3 regions of the Ruminococcus sp. OA3 genome follow, and region 3 is predicted to be linked to each of the others. Evidence: riboswitches for the same ligand, from Rfam matches in the RefSeq annotation. Region 3 holds a riboswitch; each other region holds the start of a gene.

Region 1 (8,248 bases), 1.7 Mb from region 3:
CATCGAGCGTCTGTCGCAGAAGATGATGCGGCTCATCACACTGCAGGATGGTGAACCCCCTGCGATTGAAAGACAGCCCGTGTCAAAACTTTACGACGCCGTAAGAGAAACATTGACGGCGGCGGCACAAAAGGCGGACATCATGCTGACGTTCGCGGAGGAAGAAAAGGTATTCTTTCCTATGGATCTTGATATGATAGCAAGTGTGCTTATTAATCTGTTTGACAACGCCTGCAAAGCGGGTGCCGGACATATTTCCATCAAAGCCGATTCGGCTGGTATTCTGGTTCAGGACGACGGGAAAGGGATTCCGAAAGCGGAAATCAAAAAAGTTACACAGCCCTTTTACATGGTAGATCAATCATACAGCCAATCGGTTGGCGGAAGTGGTCTTGGGCTTGCGCTGTGTGAGCTGATACTTGAGAAGCATGAGGCGCGCCTGATGATAGAAAGCTGCGAGGGTGCGGGCACTGCCGTCAGAATCATTTTTCATAAATAACATTTTGATCATATGCTGCTGAATACATGAAAACCAGGGAGAGATTACAATAAGACTGGTGTTACTGATAACGGTTAACGGTAAATAAAACAGTTGGAAAGGAGCCGGTTTTATGAAACGAATCATTTCAGGTGTATTATCACTTGTCACCGTCCTGTCTCTCTATGCGTGTCAGCCTGTGTCGGTGAAGGAGACAGTCGCTAATACAGGCAACAAAGCGTTGGAGAAGGAACTTGTGAAAGTAAATACTCCCGGGGAATCAAAGCCTGCCGACAGGAGATGGCAGGAAGAATTGGAGACAAAAGACGGGGCGGTCCGCATTCATGTGGATGCCGAGATCAATCTGCCGGATCAGCAGCAATTATCGGTGGTGTCGTGTGTGCCGCATTATTTTACTTCGGATGAGGTGAAACATGCGGTCGGCCTGTTTTACGGGGATGCCAAACTTTATGACAACTCATTGAGCGACAAAGACTGGCTGGAATCTGAAATTTCAAAACAGAAAGAAAATCTTGAATATCTGAAAGAAAATGGCGGGTATCCCCAGGAAAACGGAGGGGAGGGCCCGCAGCCTGCACCGGTGGAAGATCCTGAGGAGGAAATCATCTGGCTCGAGGATATGATCGCGCAGCTGGAGGCAGATTACGAGATCGTGTCAGAGGGCGAATCCGTGATCACGGAAATTGAGATGAAGGGTAATGGCTCGGGCGGTGAATCGGTCAGTATCAGAGATGGCCAGACCCCTCCGATGGAATTCTATGCTTACAATGATGGTGAGAATCGTGAGAATGTTATTGGTGCCGCAATGGAATACGATGTGGCGGGGCATGACTTTTCCTTTACCCGGCCGCTGCAGGATACAGAACAACTGGACATTGCCATGCCGAGGGAAGAGGCGGAACGCGCGGCGCTTCAGACTGCTTCAGACTGCGGCATATCGGAATGTGAAATTGTGGCGGCCGGGAGTACAACGGCAGATGGGCAGGAGACCTATGTATTTACACTGAGCCGGCTGATTGGCGGCGTGCCGTGCGTTCCCGTCGGCGACTTTGTGGGAACGAAGGCATTTGGGGGTGACAGCGGGGAGGATCAAGAACCCTGGAGACAGGAAAAGATCCAGGTGATGGTCAACGATAAAGGAGTGGTTGGTTTTAAATGGGAATGTCCGCCTGAGATGCTTGAGACGGTCAATGATGACGTGGCGGTCAAAACTTATGAGGAGATCATCGAGATTGCGCGTATGATCTTACCGCCGCAGGCAGAAGCAGAGGCTCCTGTTGATGAGAAACACAGGGAAGTTACAATATGTGAAGTGACGCTTTCCATGATGCGGGTTGCCAATACAGGCTCGGATAATCTGTATTATTATCTGCCGGTATGGGATTTTATCGGATATCATGGAGAGAGTAAGGATACTGGAATTACCGAAGATCATCCGGCTGCCACCCGGTCCTTTCTTACATTGAATGCGGTCGATGGCAGTGTGATAGACAGAGGGCTGGGGTACTGAATGGCGGCCCCGGAAGGCGATTAAGACTTTCGGGGCTGCTGTTTTTTAAAACTGCACCTTTCTAAAATCTGAAGGCGTCATTCCCTCCTGCTTCTTAAAAGCCCTTGCAAAATGGGAAGCGCTGTTAAAGCCGCATACCTCGGCGATCTGTTCCACAGACCGGGGAGAGGTGAGCAAAAGCTGCTTGGACTGGCGCAGGCGGTAAGAGAGCAGATATTCGTGGGGAGTGGAGCCGGTGTATTTTTTAAAAATACGTATCAGGTGAGAGGCGCTGAAGCTGCACAGATCCGCCATGCGGTTCAGGTCCACTTCCTCATGAAAATGGCTGCTGATATATTGAAGGGCGGGGCTGAGCGGATGATTTGCACGCATTGCAGGAGTCTCCGGTACCGCAAGCCTGCTTAAGATCCGGGTGACATGGAGTGAGATCAGGTGCTCGTCGGCAATGGCAGACTGAGCGCCGGATAACAGGGTTTCAAATTCTTGTTTCAGATAAGGGATATGTTCGCCTGTAAAGATGATTCCGTACTGGCTGCTTAGGTACTCTGTATATTGACGGCTGCTGTTTCCATGAAAATGGAACCATAGAAAATCAAGGGAATTCCTGCAGCAGTACTTATGCGGAACATGGCAGTCCAGGAGCACGATCTGATCCTGAAATGCAGCATATTTGCGGCCGCGTGTCTCAATGCTCATGGAGCCGTTTACCACATACACCAGAAGATACAGATCGAGGCTTTCCCGCTGCACCGAATATTCCGGCGTACAGTAAAAATGCCCGAATTGCGAAATACAGTACAATGCACTGCGCGCAAAATCGGATGGAATCGTAAAGTCCATATAGGAAGGCTCCATAACACCCTTATCATTTATTTCCATACACCTGTATCCTTGCCTGTTTTTTGAACCATCATACAGGATTTAAACACAGATATCAAGTAGGAGGATAATTTTTGTATAGACTGCGACAATAATTTGAAATGACCGGAATATAAAGTATTCCGGTTTGTTATATGCAAAGTTTTTGATTGAATTTTGTAACGGATAGTGGTATGGTTAGTTCAAGCGAAAGATTGGAAAAATTTACCAAAACTAAAAACATAAATGAGAATTATGTTATGTACAATGAGAGTTTCTGTGTGATATAGTTCTGGTAGATCAATGAAACAGACATCTCGTAAAAATGTTAGCTTTAAGAACATAAAAATATATAAAGATCACGGTCAGGTGCTTGCGCCTGTTTAACTGGAATCCGGTGAGAATCCGGAACAGCCTATCTCTACTGTGTGGGGGACGAACGGGCAAATCTGCCACTGGAGTGAAAACTCCGGGAAGGCGCCTTAGTAGGACGAACCTGAGTCAGTATACAACAACGCGATCTGTGAAAAAGATATTCGTAAGCATGGCGAATAGAGTATAAAGAAGTGCAGGCCATCTCCCCGGAAGGGGAGATTTGTTGTTTCTTAAGGGGAAGTTTCCCTCCCCGCATATCAACAATACACGGCAGAATGTCAAGATCAATAAATGGCGTATGGTTTACATAAACATAAGTTGATATTTGGGTCTGAAACTGCACTTTTTAACTGGAGCCTGTGCCGGGCTCCTTTTTTGTTGGCAGGGCTTTGACGGATATCGGCTATAGCGGGGCACTGCTCCGATATAATAGATATATAAAACATTCTCGATAGACGGAGGATGAAAGAGAAGGAGGACGACATGAAAAAGAACTTACAGCAGACGACAGAACAATACGGGCGGAGGAGCCCGAGGGCCTTCTACCGGACGATGACGGGAGTTTTGACCGCCGTTATGGTGGGCGGAGCCGCAGCCCCGGCAATTCCGGTGCTGGCGGATGAACAGGAATCCGCGTGTGCCCTGCAGTTCGGTGTGGACGGGATTGCAAACCCGACGCCCGGGGAAGAGGGTGCCGCCGCCTGGGACGGTGATTATGTTTACCTGGGGCAGTACCAGCAGACGCTGGATGAAGACACGGGGGAGTTCCTGACGGAGCCGATTAAATGGAAGGTGCTGGATACCGGCAGCTCCGCCAATCTGGACGCGGAGGAAAAGGGCGATGCCATGTATCTGCTGTCCGATCAGATCCTGGATATGTGCGATTATTATCTGGAAAAGCCCCAGGTCGCAACCTGGGAGGAGAGTTACTTAAAGGAATGGCTGAACACCACCTTTGCCGACGCCGCGTTCACAGAACGGGAGTTGAGCATGCTGGCTGACACGTCAGGCGCGGGATATCAGGCGGGCTTGACATATGAGCTGGTGCCGGATGTCGGCGGGGTGAAAGTATTTGCGCCTTCCGGCAGCGATCTGGCGAATACCCCGTACGGCTTTGAGACATCGACTAGACCTTCGGATTCGAGAAGGGTGCTGCCAACAGACTATGCGGCGTATCTGGGGGTAAGTATTATAGATGGGTTTGGAAAGGCAACCCTGCGGTCCTCGCGAGGAACAAGGGCTCATTATTGGTCGCTTTATGCAGATGGAAATATAGGAGTGGGAAGCGGGATATACGGGGGTGCTATGCCGGCGGTGCAGCTGGAGATAGAGAAGATTCTGTTCTCGGAGCCGGCGCAGGAAGAGGGCGCATGGGAGCTGACATTTAAAGATGACAGTCAGCAGGTGGAGATCCTCTCTGCCTCGTTCAAAAATAATACGGCGTCCATCAGCTTCGAGGGCGCTACCGTCGGTGAAGGCCAGCAGGTATCCGCCGTTATCACGGACAGCGAAGGGGCAGAGATTATAAGCTATGAGAAGGTGGCGGATACGTCAGAACATGCAGCCGGAAGCGGAACCATCGCGCTGCCGGAAGGCTTTGAAGAAAACGGATACAGGGTGCTGGTGTTCTCGGAGCAGGAACAGGACGGTGTACTGCCGGACTATGCGGGCAGCCCGCAGGAAGTGACGCTGACGAAAGAAGTCACGAAGGTAGAAGGGATCTCTCTGGATAAAACGTCGCTGAGCTTCAGCACGAAATGGGATAAGAAGCGCCTGACTGCCAGCCTGACGCCGGCGGATGCGGATAATCAGCAGGTCATATGGACCACCAGCAATGCGAAGGTTGCACGTGTGGCGACGGATGGCGAAGTGATGGCGGTCAACGACGGCACGGCGACCATAACGGCCACCTCTGTGGATGGGAAGAAGAAGGCGACCTGTAAGGTGACGGTTAAAGGCTCGATGCCGGATTATTCGGTGCTGAGCAGGGTGACGCCGTGGGGATCCCAGACTTTGAAGGTCAGCTGGGAGAAAGGGTACAACGTAAACGGATACTGTATCTACCGCGCCACGTCACAAAACGGCGCCTACAAATATGTCGCACATATCGGAAACGGATCCACGACCTCCTATATGGACACCCGGCTGACGTCTGGTACAACATACTACTATAAAGTGCGTGCATACCGCACCGTGAATGGGAAAAACGTCTTTGGCGGAATGTCGAAGCAGGTGATCAGCGCCAAACCGGTTCCGGCACCGGTGAAGAACATGAATGGAACAGGGGGAAGCAGGCAGGTGAAGCTGAACTGGAGCCAGGTAAACGGTGCCAGTGGCTATCAGGTGTACCGCAAGTTTTCGAAAAACGGCCCGTGGCATTACGTGGCACAGACCGGTAAGGGCACCGCGACTTCCTACACACACAAAGGACTGACAAGCGGCAAGACGTATTACTATAAGGTGCGGGCATACCGCACGGTGAACGGCGCCAAAGTATATGGAGCATACTCCGCGGAAAAGGCGGTTAAGGCTAAATAAACCAATGCATAAAGGAGGACAAAATTATGCAAAGAGAAAGAAAAAGCAAAAAACTTTGGGCAGTGATGCTCACACTGGTCATGGGACTGACCATGATGCTTTCGTCGGTGACGGCGTTTGCATCCACTACGGACGCGGCGGACAGCCTGGTGAGTTCAGTTTATGTGGACGTTGACACACCGGCGAGCTATTCGTTCAACACGGTGACACCGGAGGAAGGGTCGGGTTATCCGGAGGATACGAAGTATTACTTCGATGCGATCCTGCCGACGACCTCCAATCTGGACAGTGTGGATGTGGAGGTGGAATTAAACAGCGCCGGCACAATCACCTTTAATGGCGAGACGAAATCTGGTGATTCAGGGATATTCACAGGCGTCGATCTGAACCAGGGCAAGACTCTGACGGTCACGGTTGGCAATGTTACCAGAGAATACCGTGTGTGTGCCGTTATCACAGGCAACGTAAATGTAAAATTTGCTGTCCGCACAGATCAGGCGGAAGCATACGGAACGGCAAACAATGATGCTTCGATCAAACTGGCTGCACAGAATATCCGCGTTCCGCAGAATGACGCTACTGGATATCTGGAATTTTCAATGCCTGCAGGCTCTACAGTCATGGATGCACTGGAGTTCGTGACACAAGACACAGACAATGCATTTGGAGCATATTATGCGGCGATCAATCCGATCGGGGCGGCAAATAATTACATCTCCCGTATGGAGGTAACAAAAGACAGCATTCTCTATCCGTTAGGCGAGTTTACCTGTGGTTCCATGAGCGGCTGGATGTACTGGGCAAATGGCGAACTTCCGATGGTCGGCGCAGGAAATTATGTATTAAATGACAATGCGATCATCGACTGGAAATATATTGTAGATTACAGTACCGTTTGGGGCTAAGCATTGTAGAAAAATAGTCATAAAAGGCTGCGCACAGCCGGGATATCCGGCTGTGCGGCAGCCCTTTTGGGCGTTAAAAGGAGAGCTAATGTGAAGAAAAGAAGAGGAAAGCAACGATTCACAGCCCTGCTGCTGGCGGCCTGTATGCTGGTAACGGCGGTGCCGGCATGGGCAGCGGAACTTCCGGAGATGGAAGTAATGACAGCGGAGGAAGAACTACAGACTTATCGTATAGACTGTCAGCCTTATGTAAGTTACACGGCGGATGATATAGGCGACAGCTTATCTTATGGCTCCAGCACGATAGGCGCTTGGGCTTGTATGGAGGAGGGGGTAGACGCGGGGACGCCGGGTGCAATGCATTCGTTGCGGTTGAACGAAGGAGTAGAAGATCTTCTCCGAGCCAGAGTGATTGAAGTCCGTGCTGATGGGTTAGATGTGACTGAAGAGCAAAAAGCTGAGCTGCTCGATGTGGCGCTGCACGGCGGCAGATTTACTTTCGAGATGCCGGAAAATGACGTGGAATTCAAGGTAGTTGCCTATTTCGATTCGGAGATCCAGCTGGGGAGTCAGGTGACGGGCGGCAGCATCGAGATTGACAATGAATACCCGATTACAGGAGAGCATGTGTCTATCCGGGCGGTTGCCGACGAAGGCTATCGGTTTGTACAGTGGAAATCGATTGGAAGCAGGTCGTGGAATATGGATCTGGCGAGTGAACTGGATCAGGCGGTGACGGAAGCCGAAAATGGATTCGTGCTGCCTCGGTTACTGCGTTCGGAGCATAACTGGAGGAAACCGGTTGTTCAGGTTGTCCCGGAGTTTGAAGAGATCCAGGATACTTCGTTTTCCGTGACATTTCAGACGGAAGAGGGAAGCGGAGAGAATCCGCCTGCGCTGCAGCAGGTGAAAGGAGATACCTTCTCACTTCCGGATAACCCCTATACATTTGAAGGCCATGATTTCTTAGGCTGGTCAGATGGGGACAACATCTATCAGCCGGGGGACAGCTATACCATGCCTCACAAGAGTGTGGTGTTCACAGCACAGTGGAGAAGCAGTGCATTGCGGGATGTGTGGTTCAAGGCGGAGGAGGATACAGCTCCCCAGTCACTGGGGATCGATGCCAGACCGGAAGGCGATACGTTTGCATTGCCCGAGAACACATTCAAACATTCCGGGGAACTTGGTTATGATTTTGCGGGCTGGTCAGACGGAGAACATACCTACCAGCCGGGCGATACCTATACCATGGGTCCGGAGGATGTGGTTTTTACCGCTCAGTGGAAACGCTATTACAAATTCACAGTTGATCAGACTAATGAGAAATGGAGGGCGCGTTCTGAGCTTTTCCTGCTGCCACAGGACAATCAGGTGCTGCGGAAATTGAAGAATGAAAACCGGGCGCCGGTTGAACCGGTAGAAAACCTTACCTGGGGGATGACATATTATAACCAGCCGGAGTTCTATTATAAATTCGCGGGTATCACCATCAATGGGATCAATTATACAAAAGACACGGTATTGGAAAGCACAGACTATTTTTCAGGCACTGTGAAGATC
Region 2 (8,248 bases), 1.3 Mb from region 3:
TGCTGTCGTAGCCAGCTGGATCGGAGTAATCTGAAAAGACTGGCCGAACGAAATCGTCGCCAGCTCCACCAGGCCGACATTTTCTTTTTTATGCATGATCGTGGCCGCCTCCCCCGGCAGGTCGATCCCGGTTTTTTCAAGAAGACCAAACTGTTTAAAATATTTATAAAAATTATCAACACCGAGACGCAGGCCCACATCGATAAATACAGGATTACAGGAGTTTTCTGCCGCCTGTAAAAATGTCTCCGCGCCATGTCCCGCCCGCTTGTGACAGTGGATCCTGCGGTCTTCCACAATCCTGAATCCAGGGCAGCTGAACGTATCATCGAGTGTTACCACCCCCTCCTCCAGTCCTGCCGAAGCCGTAATGATCTTAAACGTGGACCCCGGCTCATACGTATCATTGATGCAGACATTACGCCACATCTGATTGCGAAGATCCTGTATCTGTTCTTCACTCTTCCCGGATATATCGGTACCTTCAGGCAGAGTGAACGGATCATTCAGATCAAACTCCGGCACATTTACCATCGCATAGATTTCCCCGTTCTGAGGATTCATCAGCAGGATTGATACACGGTCCGCCTCTTTTTCTTCCATGACTTTAAGCGCCGCCTGCTGGACGTATTTTTGAATGTTATAGTCCATGCTGATATGCAGATTGTATCCGGCGACAGCCTCCACTCTGCTCTCACCGATCTCATCCACCTCCACACCTCTGGCATCCGTGGTCGTCATGATTTTGCCATTGATACCCTCCAGAACAGAATCGTAAGCTACCTCCAGCCCGATAATCCCCTGGTTATCCCCGCCCGTGAAGCCGAGCACGCGTGAAGCAACTTCATCATATGGATAAAATCGCTTAAAATCTTCATCTACTTTTACCCCTGCCAGGTTATATTCCCGGATTTTGTCTCCTGTTTCTTTCGGTACATTTGTCTTGATCCGTTCGATGGAACTTACCTTCTCCACCCGCTTTGTGGCTTCTTCCTGTGTCAGGCCCAGTTCTGTCACAAGCATGCTGATAACTTTGTCTTTTTCCTTGATCTGACTGTGTATCACGGATATCGTACAGACCGCACGATTATCAGCGAGTACAACGCCTTTGCAGTCGATGATCTTACCTCTGGCTGCTTTAATATCACGTTCACGCTCATGCAGCTCATCCGCTTTGCGGGCATAGTAATCGGAACGCACAACCATCAGATAGACCAGGCGTCCGGCCAGCCCCAGAAGCATCAGAATACATGCCAGAAATACAATGACTGTTTTCTTTTTGTTATAAGTCTTATTCTTCCGCACAAAAACCTCCGGATCCCCCGTTATTTCACTTTATGGGGTATCCGGAGGCTTTAACACATTTTTTTAGTATTTTCAGGAGAGCGGAACAAAATACCGGAGTTCGCGGTCCGGAAAAATATCCGGATGGAATATGGCTGAAAGATCCTGTGCTACCTGATCCGGCTGGTCAGCACTCATCCAGAACGAGTTATCCAGTTGCCATATCTTCCCATCCTGAACAGCCTTCAGATCCTCCAGCACGGGCGCTTCCGCCAGTACCGAAGCCAGGTCCGGTGTGAAATCCGGCGTCGTCGAGTAGATCAGGATATCTGCCTCCTCAGACCGGGCATAAAATTCCTCCAGCGAAATCTGTGTGTCTGTTGCCTTTATATCTTTAAAAATATAGTCGCCGCCTGCATCTTCGATCATATCGGCGATCCATCCCTCACCGGATGCGACGTATACCACACCGTCAAACAGGCTTCCGTAAGATACCGTCGGTCTTTCCTCGCCAGCGATCATCTCTTTCATCTCTTCAATATTTCCGGCCGCCTGCTGAATCACCGCCTCCCCCGATTCATCTTCGTTATAGAAAGCTGCAATAAACCGGAGCCAGTCCAGCCTGCCCATATATGTCGTCTCCATATATTCGTTGTCCACGGCGTATGGAATCCCAAGTTCTTCAAACTTCTCAATAACTCCGGTCTGTGGATTGCTTCCCGTATACACAAATACGAGCTCCGGATCCATACTCTGTATCAGCTCATAGTCGGGCTCTCCCATGTCGCCTCCGACGTCCTGTATCTGACCGTCGTCAAATCTCTCAATGACTTCGTCGATCGTCCAGGTTTCCTTTGCTCCTGCAACTCCCGTAATTGATTTCCAGATTTCTTCACTGTCAAGCGCCTGCAGCATACAGACCTGTGTTGTGGACATATACACAACGCGCTCGACAGGCGTGCGGACCACCATCTCATCTGCAGCTTCCCCGGGAATCTCGCTCTCTCTCGGCACAAGATAGATTTTTCGCTCCTCTGCATCTGTCACCAGCTTAACGCCGTCCTCGAGATACTCAATCGAAAAATCAGAGGTATATTGATCTTCTTTACTGATCTCTTCCTGCGCAGTGTCCTCTTTCTCCTGTTTCCCACAACCCGTAAATGTCACAGCCATGCACAATGCTGCCAGCACGATATACTTTGTTTTTTTCATTTTCTCTCCTCCCAGATCCTGGTGATTTTCCCTGTGATGCCCGTCACATAATGTTCCATCAGTTCTTCCCGGCCGTTCCCTGTCTTTTTTTCTCGCTTATGCGGCAGGCCCATATCCATCTTGTCAAGCAGTTCATCCGCCGTCTGTAAGGCTTCCCTCCGCCCTATCATCCCCCAGTCCAGCTGATCTGCCAGATGGACATACAGAGATGTATACAGCACACAGCTCTCTTCACCGTCTATTGTCTGCAGGATTCTGTCAAATAATTCCCGGGGCATCCTGTTTTTCGCATCACCGCATCGATAAGACTCCCAAAGAGAATCCTCCGTCACACCAAATCTTTCCAGCCGCCGCAGCACCGTATGCTGATGCGCCGGACACAGACCTGTCTCCAGAAACAATGCCTCCTTCACGGCTTCCAGCACGGCAAGACCGATCAGTTCTCCCAGTTTGCTGTGCTTTCCGGCGTCCGAAAATACGAGGTTCGATTCCGGTTCCGTGATTATGACCACCCCATCCGTTCCTGACCCGGTAGCGATACCCGATGAATAAAGACTGGGTGCCAGAAGTTCCTGCAACGCCGCGGCTTTCGCCTCTGTGCAGACCATCAGTGACTGCAGTATGGCACTATCGCTCAGTCCGGCATTGATATCCAGAAAAATATTGACAGTCCCCGGGGAAACATCGTTATATCCGTCCTCTGTCTCATACCACGAAGCCGGATCCCCGGCGCGTCCGCCGTTGACGTCAACACCTGCAGTCACCATAGCAGAAACTATCAGCTCCCTGTATGCCTTGACTTTTATGGCTGTATGTTTCATTGACGCAGCTGTCCCCAGCCCTGTCGTGTATTCTGCTTTAAAACCAAGCTCTTCCGCTGCCAGAGCCATATGTTCCGGATACGTGGCTGCGCGCAACCGGCACTCTTTGGTATCCTTCTCTTTCATATCCAGATTAAACGCCGCCGTGAGATGTTCGCTGATACCTCCGCCCAGCGGACCAGTGCTCAGTACTCTCCGTTTTCCTGTAAAACGAATCACTGTGGCATTTTGCAGTTTTACCATCTGGTTTGACCCAAATTGCTTCATATCCTCACCTACGCAAATTTTCTGCAGCGATTCTCTGCACCCTGATGTTTCAGATTTTCCAGTAACTCAGCTATACTGCTGCAGAAATGAATCTCTTGGAATACATCCGAAAACAGACGGCTGCCCTCTTTTTGCTCCCTCATAGATAACACGGTGCTCCCGTTTTTCACGGCCTGTGTGATCAGCTCCAGATTTCTCCGGTTCATGGAGCCACACGGGAAACCGGAATCAATCACAAAGCGGCAGTCTTTCATTCTTTCTGCCGCCTGTTTCAAATGAATTGCTGATATTGGTTCAAACGCCTCCTCCTGCACAATATGGCTGCAGATGGCACCAGCTATCTGGGCGTCTACGTCATTCTTATGCAGGACGCCGCTTGCAGTACCGTATCCGCCCCTCTCCAGGCTCCTGTACAGGGGAATTGCAGTTCCGCAGCCCGGAATTACAAAGACTTCTTCCTCATAGTTTCCGGTCAGTTCCACGCTTCCCAGCAATTCATTGTACCTGGCGCCTTTAACATTATACAATTCCTGCAGCGTCCCACTTTTGATAACGTCCTCCGGAGCCCCCTGCGCGATCACTTTCCCATCCTTGACCATCAGCAGTGTCTGACAGCCTTTTGCGGCCAGGTCAATATCATGCAGGGAAAGAATTGCGGTAATCCCCAGCGTACGGCAGAGATTATTTAAAATCTGTATAATCTCAATTTTATGGTGGATATCCAGATGGCTGGTGGGCTCATCGAGTATGATCAGCTCCGGCTGCTGTACCAGTGCCCGGGCGATCATCACTTTCTGTTTTTCACCGTCACTGAGCTCGCTGTAATAACGCTCTGCCAGATGCCCTATCCCTACCCGTTCAAATGCCCCGTCAATAACCTCGTAATCCTCCTTTTCCAGTTTCCCCCAGAAATTTGTATGGGGATACCGCCCCATGGAGACGAGTTCATATACCGTCATGAGTGCAGGAGCTGACTGCTCTGTCAGTACCACAGCCAGCTTTTTCGCAAGTGCATTCTCCCGCAGGCTGCTGATATCCTTCCCGTCAATCTGTACGATCCCTGAGACTGGCGCAAGAAGACCTGAAAGCGTACGCAAAATGGTGCTTTTCCCTGCCCCGTTCGGACCGAGAAGACAGATCATCTGTCCTTTCAATCCTTCCAGATTCACGCCCTCCACCACAGTCTTACTCTCATAACCTGCATTCACCTGAACTGCATTTACAATCAATTCGTTCTTCATTTTATTTTTGCCTTTCTATAATTCCTGACCCTTCTGGCGGATCAGAAGGAATACCACCAGCGGCGCTCCAATGATCGAGGTCAGCGCGCTCAACGGGAGTTCGATCGGGCTGAGCAGCAGTCTTGTACCAAGATCGCAGATGCCGGTCATCAGCGCTCCGCAGACACAGACAGCCGGCAGCACAATCCTGTTATCGGAAGTCTTAAGGAGCATGCGTACAATATGCGGGACTGCAAGTCCGACAAAGGATATCGGTCCTGCAAACGCTGTCACAAGTGCCGTAAGGACACTGGAAATGAGCACGATCATAATGCGAAAACGCTGAATACCCACACCCATCGATTTTGCATAGCGCTCGCCCAGCATCATGCTGTTCAGCGATTTGCTCATGAAAAGAGCCGCCGCCAGAAACGGAATCCCGACTGCATAGAGTACGGCTACCTGCTCCCAGGTGATTCCGGCAAAACTCCCAAGAGACCAACGGTAGAAGCCTGTCACCTTTTCTTTATCTGCCAGCGCAGAAAGCATGCTGGTCACAGCGCTGCAGACAAATCCTGCCATCAGCCCGATGATCAGCAGTGTCGATATACTTTTCACTTTTCTGGAAGCTGCGATCACACAGAGCATAACTGCCATCGCACCGATAAATGCACCCGCAACCATTCCCATCGGAGGTATGCTTTTCATCCCGAAACTGAATCCTCCAAGTGTCACAAGTCCGACAAACAGCGTGGAACCCGATGAGATGCCGAGTACATACGGTTCGACGATCGGATTATTAAAAAATACCTGCAGCAGTACGCCGGCGGCAGCAAGAGCGGCTCCCCCTATGACTGTAGCGAGTGTTCTCGGGAGCCTTATATTCTGTACAATCGCGCGGTTTGTCTCCGCCACATCCGGGCTTCCCGTGAAAATCCCCAGGATTTCACTCATGGATATCGATACGGACCCGAGCGCTATATTCAATAGAAAGACAATCACCGCCGCGGCTGCAAAGATTCCCAGCAACAGTACTCTGCGCGAATGATTCTCATAAGTTTTCAAATTTACTTCCTCCCCTCTTATACAGGAAAATCCCGTATTGAGGATTTCTTCTCAATACGGGATTCTATCATCCTTTTACCGTACCTCCTGAATTCGAAGAGTCCTGTACGTCTCATCATACCGTGTGTTCTGACTTATACATCAACATGATTCTCCGCCTTCCCGAATACATTCAGTGGCCGAACTCCCGTTCCCGGAAAATCACTCCGTAATTACAGCAGCGCTCCTGTGCGGGATTCCCACCCGTCTTCCTGGCCTTTACGTCCCAAACGGCCCGTATCAGCCAAAACGATATCATAGTGTTTCTTATCATTATATTTTCTTCGACCCAATCTGTCAACTGTCGGATTTTTTCGCCGTTAATTTTCCAGCCCGGCCTCCTCATTTGTGACTCCGTCGTCCGTCTGTGTATTTCCGCCTTCCACTTCTTCATCATCCTCAAGAGGCTCAGGAACAGAAGTGTCGGACACCCCCTCCGAAGTGCGGTCTTCACCCTCCATATCAAAAATCTCTTCAAGTGTGATCCCATCGTCTCCCGATTCCCCGTCCGTTCCTTCATCCGGGAATATATTCATATAGGGCAGAATATCCGCCATGATATTGTGAGCGAGATACTGTGCATAGGTACTGATTGACTGAATCTCTACATTCGGCTCATCCACAACTACGTATATGACTACCTGGGGATCATCAAGCGGTGCAAAGCCGACATACGATATCAGATATTTACCATTTCCCCTCGGTATCTTCTGAGCCGTACCGGTCTTCCCGCCCATGCTGTATCCATCCACCTTGGCATATTTCCCGGTACCGTCCGACGCGACAACTGCTCCCATGTATTCTCTGATATGGGCTGATACTTCTTCAGACACGGTCTGTTTCATAAGTACAGGTTCTACGTTTTTTATGACTGCACCATCGCTGTTGAGGACCTTGCTCACAATATGCGGCTGATAATAATTCCCCCCGTTGATCACGGAACAGATCGCTGCCGTCTCCTGAATCATTGTACAGGTATATCCCTGGCCAAAAGATGATGTGGCAAGTTCTGTCTGCCCCATCGTATCCGTAGTGTGAGTAATACCGGATGCCTCGCCCGGCAGATCGATGCCTGTCTTGGATCCAAAATTAAATACGTTCTGATAACGGATAAAATCTTCCACACCCATCTTCTCTGCCATCTGCATCAGTGCGGAATTGCAGGAATTTTTCATTACCTCGGACAGTGTCTGTGTCTCATGAGCCCCGGGATAAACGGAACATTTGATCGTCTCACCGGCCACCACCTCATATCCGCCGCAGTAAAAAGTATCATCATAGGCGATATCTCCGCTCTCAAGAGCCGCTGCCACAGACATAGGTTTCACTGTTGAACCTGGTTCATAAGCATCGCTGATACAGTAGTTTTTCCAGATGCCATTCAGATTATCCAGCATGGTCTCATTTGACATTTTATCAATCTCTTCCTGAGTATAAAATGGCGTCAGATCCCGCGGGTCGTTAAGATTGTAGGGATCCGAGCTTCCCATTGCCAGAATTTCTCCTGTATTGGGATCGGCTACCACAACCCCCACGTTCTTCGCACCTTTCGCACCATTAGGACCATTTGCGAGGCCATCCATCAGATCCTTGATATATTTTTCCACAGTTTCCTGAATATTGACATCAATCGTTGTAACTACACTGTTTCCACTCTGCGGCTCAATAATCGTCTGCTCAACATCAGCATCCGAATTAAAGTAACCGTACTGCCTGCCGTTTACTCCATTGAGCGTACTGGAATAGTATCCCTCGATTCCCCAGTCAGCCGTATTTCCCGAATAGGTAAACCCGATCACGTCACATGCAAGCGAATTCATCGGGTACGTGCGCAGATAGTCTTCTTCAAACCAGACACCTTTAACGTTCTGACGTTCGGCAAGCTCATCCTTGGACATTTCCTTTTCTTCGGTATCACAGTAATCTTCAAAATTTTTCTTGTCTGTGATGGAAAGTTCTTTTTTCAGAATCTGGTATTGGCTGGATTTTGTCTCTTCACCGGTCAGTTTGGCACGAACCATCTCCTCGTCGAGTCCCAGTACTTCCACAAGCGCCTTGATTGTTGGCTCCAGATATTTTTCATTGGAGTTAACAACTTTGCAGTCCAGGATCACATTGTATACCTTTTCGCTTGTCGCCAGAATCGTGCCGTTTTTGTCCAGTATATCTCCCCGCTTAAACGGAATCACACGGCTGTCGTACTGCTGCTGAGACTGCGTAAGCACCTGTTTTTTGTAACGTTCGCCGCTTGTAGCATTAATATATGTGATTCTGATCGATAAACCTACTAAAGCCAGTATGACCGCTCCAAATGACCATACCAGCTTTTTCCTCATATTG
Region 3 (8,248 bases):
GGAATCCAGTGATACACTGTCCAATATGCAGTTAATATTTTCTGATGGCGGAACGCGGGAGAAGGCAGAGCGTTATCTTACGGCTTCGGGCTTCACAGGAGGTACAATTCTCGATTTACCACTGATGGGGTGGGTGTTTGACATGATTTACCGGCTTCCCGCTATGGTTTTGGCGTTTGGCATTGTTATAAGGTTGATTAAGCGGGGAGGAAAGCTTCGGCACTATCCGATGTGGATGATTTCCTATCTGCCGCTTGCCTTGATCGCCTTGGCCGGATTAGTGATCTGTATTGATTTTCCGGATATTCCTTCAAGCTTTATCCCTTCAAGGTGGTCTGACTTTAAATTTTGGAAAAATTTATTTTGGAATCATTGGGAGAATCTTACTGTCTGGATGTCGGCAGCCCCGACCTTCCGGGATAAGGAGCTTTGGAATGCGGCGTTTTTACTGCTGTTGTTTTCTTTATTCGCTTCTGTCCTTGTGGCAATAGCGGCCAGGATGACATCAATACGCGCATACTCGGGACTGATTTTGAGCTGCGTGATATATACACTGTCACTTTGTCTGATATCTGTAAATATAGTGTCATACAACAATATTTCGATTGGCAAGGTTATGTATTTCATGCCCTGTCTATGGCTTTGCATTGATCTCTTGCTCCATTGGCAAGGAGGAAAGCTTGGCTTTGTATCCCATGAAAGGAGGTTCTCTGTTGATAAAAACTCTTCTCTGCCGAAGAAAGAATATACCTTCGCCGAAAGCGGCGAGGAAGCCCAAATATATATACAGGAAAAAACATCAAAACGAACATGAATACAAGGCCCCGTTAAAAGAACGTATCGTACCGTGGTTGTTTTTGACACCGAGTTTGTTTGCCGTGAGTGTAATGGTACTCATTCCGCTTGTGGATGCACTGCGGCGTTCTTTTTTCTCCGCTGTAAGTAATCAGTTTGTTGGATTCCAAAACTACATATCTGTGCTGGGTAACAGTGCATTCCAATTGGCAGCGGCCAATACTGCAAAGTTTATATTCGTCTGCATACCACTATTGCTTATCATATCGTTGGTTGTTGCATTGATGCTGACTACATTTCAGGAAAAGCATGGGATTTTCAAAACAACGTTTTTAATGCCAATGGCAATACCGGTGGCCTCAATTGTTCTGTTGTGGAGGGTGATTTTCCATAGAAACGGATTAATCAATGGGATCCTGTCTTTACTGGATGAAACTTCGATTGATTGGATTGGAAGCGGGGCTGCATTTGCAGTTTTGATTTTTGCATATATATGGAAAAACTTTGGGTATGACATGGTGCTATGGCTCTCAGGGATCAGTGCTATCAATCCGGCGCTGTATGAGGCGGCACAGATAGACGGGGCGGGCAGCATAAAACGGCTTATAAAGATCACGCTGCCCAATCTGTTGCCGACGTTGTTCACAGTCACGGTGCTGTCCCTGCTCAATTCGTTCAAGGTATTCAGGGAAGCTTATCTCATTGCTGGCAGCTATCCCGATGATAGCATTTATATGCTTCAGCATCTGTTTAATAACTGGTACAGCAGCTTGGACGTGGATAAAATGTGTGCTGGGGCTGTAATGATGGCACTTATCGTATTTACTTTGATTATGCTGTTGCAGAAGATCATGAGTGGGGGTGACGGCTCTTGAAAAAATTTTTCATCTGTCTCATCCTTTTTATGATCGCTGTTTTTGTATGGGTACCGCTGTGGATGCTTTCATCCGGTACACTTATGGGACCCGGGGAGTTGTCCGGGAACCTTGCCCCGGTTTTAGAAAGTGGTGATGGCTTCGCTGCATGGCCGATTTTTGCACGCTACCCGACCTTCCAGGCTTATGCGGAGCTGTTGTTTGATACACCTCAATTTTTTAATGTATTCTGGAATTCCTGTAAACAGGTCTTTCCCATTATATTGGGCCATATTGTTTTGGGCGCTCCTGCGGCATGGGCATTTGCACGTTTTGACTTTCGCGGAAAAAAAGTGCTTTACACCTTATATATTGTCCTTATGCTGATGCCTTTTCAAGTGACTATGGTTTCCAGTTATCTGGTTTTGAATAAGTTAGGTCTTATTGATACTGCATGGGCCATTATTCTGCCCGGCGCCGCATCAACCCTTCCGGTATTCATCATGACCCGATTCTTTATGACGGTACCAGGGGCGGTTACTGAGGCAGCAGCTGTGGATGGTGCTTCGCCCATCCAGACATTTTTGAGATTGGGTATACCTCTCGGCGCACCGGGTATCCTCTCCGCGGTTGTGCTGGGCTTTCTGGAGTACTGGAACGCAATGGAGGCGCCTCAGGCATTCTTAAAGGATCAGACACTCTGGCCGCTGTCTCTGTATATGGCGAACATCACCGCGGACAATGCGGGGGTATCGCTGATCGCATCACTGATTACACTTATGCCGCCGCTTCTGATATTTATGTTCGGGCAGAAATATCTTGAACAAGGCATTATATCTTCTGGAATGAAGGACTGAAATATAATAGGAGTTGTTTATGGATAATGAAGTTCGGGCAGGCAGCCTGCAAATACACAAAGTAAATAAGTGGTATCCAGGCAATGTACACGCCGTTATCAATATGGATATGGAAATAGAACAGGGTGAATTGATTGTTTTCGTGGGGCCTTCCGGCTGTGGAAAGACTACACTGCTTCGTATGATTGCGGGACTTGAGGGCATCAGCAGCGGCGAGGTCCTTATGGATGGCAGGGTGGTTAATAAAGTACCGCCTAAGAACCGTGACATTGCGATGGTATTTCAGAATTATGCCCTCTATCCGAACATGAAGGTAAAGAATAATATTGCGTTCCCCCTCAAGATGCGCCATACCAAAAAGCAGGAAGCAGCGGCACGGGTAGCTGAGGTGGCAAAAAAGCTGGAACTGGACACTTTGTTGGAAAGGAAGCCCGGTGCACTCTCCGGGGGGCAGCGTCAGCGTGTGGCCCTTGCGCGGTCATTGGTGAGAAGGCCTAAGCTTTTTTTGATGGATGAACCGCTGGCAAATCTGGATGCGAAACTCCGCACAGAGATGCGCCGGGAGATTATAACGCTACAGCGGGAATTGGGTGTAACAACAATATATGTTACACATGACCAGATCGAAGCCATGACAATGGGAACACGTATTGCTGTAATGAATTGCGGCGTTTTACAGCAGTTTGGAACGCCGCAGGAGATCTATCAAAATCCGGCTAACCTTTTCGTTGCCGGATTTATAGGCTCTCCCAATATGAATATATGGGATACAAAGATTGTATCATATCATGCGCAGCATTTTCTGACTCTGGGTGAAGCCCGTATTCCTATAAATATAGGTAATTTGCCTGGGGAGCAATTACAAGAGCCGCTTAAGGCTGGCATCCGTCCGGAACACATTGAGCTTGCTTCAAAGAATGAGCCTGGCGCCATCCGGATGGAGATCGGCCTGTTGGAGAATACAGGGCGTGAGGTGGCCGTTTTTCTTGCTGCGCCCGGCATACCGAATCTCACGGTCATGACGAATGCTGATTTCCCAGGTCAAATTGGACATGAGATATATGTTCGTCTGAAGCAGGAGAAGATACATGTATTTAATGCAGAGGGGGAGCGATTGACGAGAGTGCAGACGGACACGAAGCACCGCAGGACAACATAAGAATCCGGGTGATGAAAACGCGTACGGGTGTTATGCAATGCTGTGATTTATATAACAAAATGGAATGAATTTAAGCGAAAAAATTTGTAGACTTCAGATAAAAAAGGTGATATTCTCATAAAAGAGCAAATTTAATACGATTTTACAGTTAAACTGTGCAAGTTCCGAAAGGATTAATAGAGAAACCGGTCAGAATCCGGTACGATCCCGTCACTGTGTTAGGGAGCATTCTTTCAAGGTGCCACTGGGTATTTACCTGGGAAGGTGGGAGAATGTGATGATCTTAAGTCAGGAGAACTGCTTGCGCAGAAGTAGTTATGATTCTTACGGTGTATAAGGAGCATATGTTATTTGTGTGTTTACGGCCGTAGTGGGCCGTTTTTTTATTTAAAGCACAGACAACCAGATGAAAAGGAGGACAACATGGAACTGAACAGCGAGATTAAAGATTATTGGGAGGGTGAGGCGAAGGTCTACAGCCGTGGAATTCAGGAGGAACTGGACGGACCGCATTGCGAGGCGTGGAAGGCATTGATTCGGGATTATGTACCACACAGCGGCTCTCTGAAAATTCTGGATGCGGGATGCGGTCCGGGATTTTTCCCGATCATTCTGGGGGAAGAGGGACATGAGGTGACGGGAATCGATATTACCGAAAATATGATTTCCTGTGCAGAGGAACACGTAAAAGCCCGGGGACAGCACGCAGTACTGCAGACGATGGACTGTCAGGACCTGCAGTTTCCGGATAATACCTTTGATATGGTGATCAGCAGAAATATAACATGGACCCTGGGGGATCCTCAGAAAGCGTACAGGGAGTGGAAACGGGTGCTGAAGCCGGGAGGCAGACTGCTGGTATTTGATGCGTGCTGGTATCTTTATCTGTACGACGAGGAACTTGGAAAACGATACCGGGACAATGAGGCCAGAATTAATGAAAAATACGGACGGAACGTACATGCTCATGCAAATCCACAGAAAGGAGATGAACTGAGCCGTCAGCTCTTCATGAGTGATAAGGTTCGCCCGTTGTGGGATCTGGAATATCTGATGTCACTGGGATTTGCAAAAGTATTTGCGGAGCCGAATATCATCGATAAAGTCTGGGATGAAAAAGGAAAGGAACTCAATAAACTGACACCGGCCTTTATGGTGGGCGCAGAAAAATAACGGACGATTATGGGAAAATATATAAGACTGATTGAATTTCTAAAAAAGATACCGGGAGATGTTGCAGTCAAGATCATATTGGGACTATCCATGGTTGCGTGCAGTTTTATACAGGCATTTTGCCTTGCAAAGGGTGTCACAGCTGTATTTGATAAAAAGCAGCTGTCGGCTGTGCTGGGATATCTGGCAGTATGCCTGCTGGCATTATTGTTCCGGTCATTTCTGGTACGATATCAGGAAGGATACACGAAAAAGATGGCAGCCAAGGTAAAGGCAGTCATCAGGAATACGATGCTGGCAAAACTGATGCAGCTGGGACCGTCCTATAGAAATGACAAACGGACGGGAAACCTGCAGTCACTGATCACAGACGGGGTCGAGTCTTTTGAGGCGTTTCTGGTCCAGTACCTGCCGCAAACGGTTGTGGTATTTGTGACAACGCTGTTTTCTACGGTTTATCTGTGGACACTGGACTGGGCAGTAGGGCTTCTTGTTTTGATCATGGCGATTTTAGCCATCGTAGTTCCCCATTTATTTATGCCGGCAGTATCTAAAGTAATGATTGAATACTGGCAGGATTATGCAGATTTGAATGCTCAGTACATCGACAGCATGCAGGGTATGAATACGCTGAAATCCATGGGAGTCAGCAAACGGGAAGGAAAGAAGCTGGCGGAGCGTGCCTGGGGATTTGCAGGAGAATCCATGAAAAATCTGGGAATTTCCCTGTCGGACTCAGCAGTGATCGTTACGTGTACGGCCATCGGAACGGCAGCCAGCATCGCCATTGCAGCGTATCACATGGCTCAGGGAAAGCTATCCTATGGAAGTCTCCTGATCATTCTGTTCCTGGCAGGTGAATGTATGAAGCCTCTGAATGATATGAATACATACTGGCACAGCAGTTATCTGGGACTCTCCGTAGCAGAAGAGCTGTTTGCGGTGCTGGATGAACCGGTCGCATTGAAGGATGGAAAAGGTCCGGATCAGCTCACCGGAGAGCTCCCGGAGATTTCCATGAATCAGGTATTCTTTCATTACGATAAGAGTTCCGCAGATGTACTGGAGAATATTGATTTACAGTTTGACTCAGGAAAGATTACAGCCATTGTGGGAAAATCGGGTTCCGGAAAGTCTACAATTGTGAACCTTCTGCTTCGTTTTTATGATGTTTCCTCCGGCAGTATTATTCTGGACGGAAGGGATCTTCGGGATTTTTCCATCGAGTTTCTGCGCAGCAAAATTGCGGTGGTGTTCCAGGAATCCTATCTGTTTTATGGAACGATCCGGGAAAACATCAAAATGGCAAATCCAAAAGCCTCCGATGAGGCGATGATAGAAGCGGCAAAAACGGCGAATGTTCACGAATGCATCATGGAACTTCCTGACGGATATGACACGATTGTAGGAGAAAGAGGCGCTACGCTTTCCGGCGGAGAACGTCAACGGGTTTCCATAGCCCGGGCAATTCTCAAAGACGCACCAATCCTGATTTTGGATGAGGCTACGTCCAGTGTTGATATGATTCATGAGTCATTGATACAGGAAGCCCTGAATCGGTGTATGAAACATAAGACGACCATTGTAATTGCTCACAGGCTTTCTACCATTGAGCATGCAGACAGGATCTATGTGCTGGATCATGGAAAACTGGCAGGATGGGGAACTCACCAGGAGTTACTGGAACATAACAGTACCTATCAGGGACTCATACAGGCACAGAAATATGCAGAAAAGTAAAAAGGAACAACAAATGGAAAAAACAAGAATTCAAAATGTATTACGACTTTCCAAAAGGTTGAAACCGTACGGAGCCAGAATTGCGGGAGCTGTCGCAAGCGGTGTGGGACACCAGCTTTCTATCGTTGCAGTGTCGGCATTCTGTGCGTACCTGACAGGGCTTGCGATTGAAGGAAAGCTGCTGGAACGTATGCCGGCGATGGCGGCCCTGCTCGCTGCTATCGTCGCGGCAAGGGTTTTCTTCTATTTTATGGAGATGTGGCTGGCCCATGATGTGGCTTTTAAGGTTCTGGCAGATTTCAGGATCAGATTGTTTGATGCTATTGAACGGGTCTCGCCTGCGATTTTACTGAATATGCGTTCCGGACAGCTCGCCTCCACGTTGATGAGTGATGTGGAATTGCTGGAGTGGTTTTTTGCCCATTCATTCGGAAGCATTCTGGTGGCGGTGATTGCGCCGCTGGTGCTGATGGTCTGCCTGGGCTTTCTTTATCCGGTACTGCCGCTGCTGCTGATCTTCTTTTTGATCATCCTTGTTTGGATTCCGGTCTGGATGAAAAAGAAGGCGGATACCCAGGGGAGACAGGTAAGAGAACAGCTGGGAGATGCCAATGCGGTTACCATGGAAGGTGTTCAGGGTATGAAGGAGATTCTTTCTTTGAATTACCTGAAAGCTTATCAGAAGAAAAATGAAGCCTACATGAGCCGATTTTATGCAAGTCAGCTTGTCTACGGCAAACGTCTGGGAACAGAGGGTGCCCTGCTTCAGGGAGTCCTGGGAGTCTCCATGCTGTGCATAACGGCTGTAGCGGCAGGACTGGTGCTGAAAGGAAAGATTGGTTTTGCCTGGTATCCGGTGGTGGTAATACTTTCCGGTATGGTTCTGGGACCCGTTGTGGAAGTGTGTAATACGGCGAGAAACTTTGGGCTGATCTTCGCAGCGGCGGATCGTGTCTACCGTGTACTGGAAGCTGAACCCCAGGTGAAGGACTGCGGCAAAGAAGTAGATACTGACGGGCTGTCACCAATTGTGACATACGATCGCGTGTCGTTTCGCTATCAGGAAGATCTGGAAAATGCGGTGGAACATGTCAGTTTTACCGTCAACCCGGGTGAGACGGTTGCCCTTGTGGGAGCTTCCGGAGCGGGAAAAACTACGTGTATGAATCTGCTTCTTCGTTACTGGGATGTAAAAGAAGGTTCCATAAAAATCGGAGGCTGTGATCTGCGGGATATGACTCTTAAGAATTTAAGGGAGCTGACATCCGTTGTGCTTCAGGATGTGTATCTGTTTCGGGATACAATTCGTGAAAACATCCGGCTCGGGAAACCGGAGGCTACGGATGATGAGGTAGAGCAGGCTGCCAGGATGGCACTTGCCCATGAGTTCATCATGGAGCTGCCCAAAGGATACGATACGATAGCCGGTGAGAGCGGATTGAAGCTGTCAGGCGGCCAGCGGCAAAGGATTGCCATAGCAAGGGCTTTGTTAAAAAGTTCGCCCATACTGATCCTGGATGAGGCAGTGTCCAATTTGGATACAGAAAATGAGAAAGAGATTCAGGAGTCCATCAGAATATCAAGCTCCAGAAAGACCACTATTATTGTAGCCCATCGTCTTTCCACAATCCGGTCGGCAGATAAAATTGTAGTTCTGAAAAGCGGTCACG

What was found. Region 3 has a riboswitch for cobalamin ahead of MCG98_RS12705 (class I SAM-dependent methyltransferase). Riboswitches for the same ligand answer to the same signal wherever they lie in the genome.
Region 1: it holds a riboswitch for cobalamin, as region 3 does, so the genes downstream of both, MCG98_RS05025 (Ig-like domain-containing protein) here and MCG98_RS12705 (class I SAM-dependent methyltransferase) in region 3, are expected to answer to the same signal.
Region 2: it holds a riboswitch for cobalamin, as region 3 does, so the genes downstream of both, MCG98_RS06925 (iron ABC transporter permease) here and MCG98_RS12705 (class I SAM-dependent methyltransferase) in region 3, are expected to answer to the same signal.

Annotation. Positions count from the first base shown of each region.
Region 1 is NZ_JAKNTO010000001.1:1,081,328-1,089,575, forward strand. It holds gene MCG98_RS05010 (HAMP domain-containing sensor histidine kinase) at 1-499, shown strand, start outside; gene MCG98_RS05015 (DUF6034 family protein) at 612-2,009, shown strand; gene MCG98_RS05020 (AraC family transcriptional regulator) at 2,055-2,888, opposite strand; cobalamin riboswitch at 3,212-3,402, shown strand; gene MCG98_RS05025 (Ig-like domain-containing protein) at 3,726-5,780, shown strand; gene MCG98_RS05030 (DUF4430 domain-containing protein) at 5,807-6,685, shown strand; gene MCG98_RS05035 (hypothetical protein) at 6,776-8,248, shown strand, end outside.
Region 2 is NZ_JAKNTO010000001.1:1,526,935-1,535,182, reverse strand. It holds gene MCG98_RS06945 (penicillin-binding transpeptidase domain-containing protein) at 1-1,242, opposite strand, end outside; gene MCG98_RS06940 (ABC transporter substrate-binding protein) at 1,378-2,496, opposite strand; gene MCG98_RS06935 (adenosylcobinamide amidohydrolase) at 2,493-3,584, opposite strand; gene MCG98_RS06930 (ABC transporter ATP-binding protein) at 3,593-4,825, opposite strand; gene MCG98_RS06925 (iron ABC transporter permease) at 4,841-5,869, opposite strand; cobalamin riboswitch at 5,973-6,178, opposite strand; gene MCG98_RS06920 (penicillin-binding transpeptidase domain-containing protein) at 6,229-8,248, opposite strand, start outside.
Region 3 is NZ_JAKNTO010000001.1:2,830,697-2,838,944, reverse strand. It holds gene MCG98_RS12725 (ABC transporter permease) at 1-814, shown strand, start outside; gene MCG98_RS12720 (sugar ABC transporter permease) at 783-1,670, shown strand; gene MCG98_RS12715 (carbohydrate ABC transporter permease) at 1,667-2,506, shown strand; gene MCG98_RS12710 (ABC transporter ATP-binding protein) at 2,526-3,665, shown strand; cobalamin riboswitch at 3,808-3,985, shown strand; gene MCG98_RS12705 (class I SAM-dependent methyltransferase) at 4,089-4,838, shown strand; gene MCG98_RS12700 (ABC transporter ATP-binding protein) at 4,848-6,578, shown strand; gene MCG98_RS12695 (ABC transporter ATP-binding protein) at 6,592-8,248, shown strand, end outside.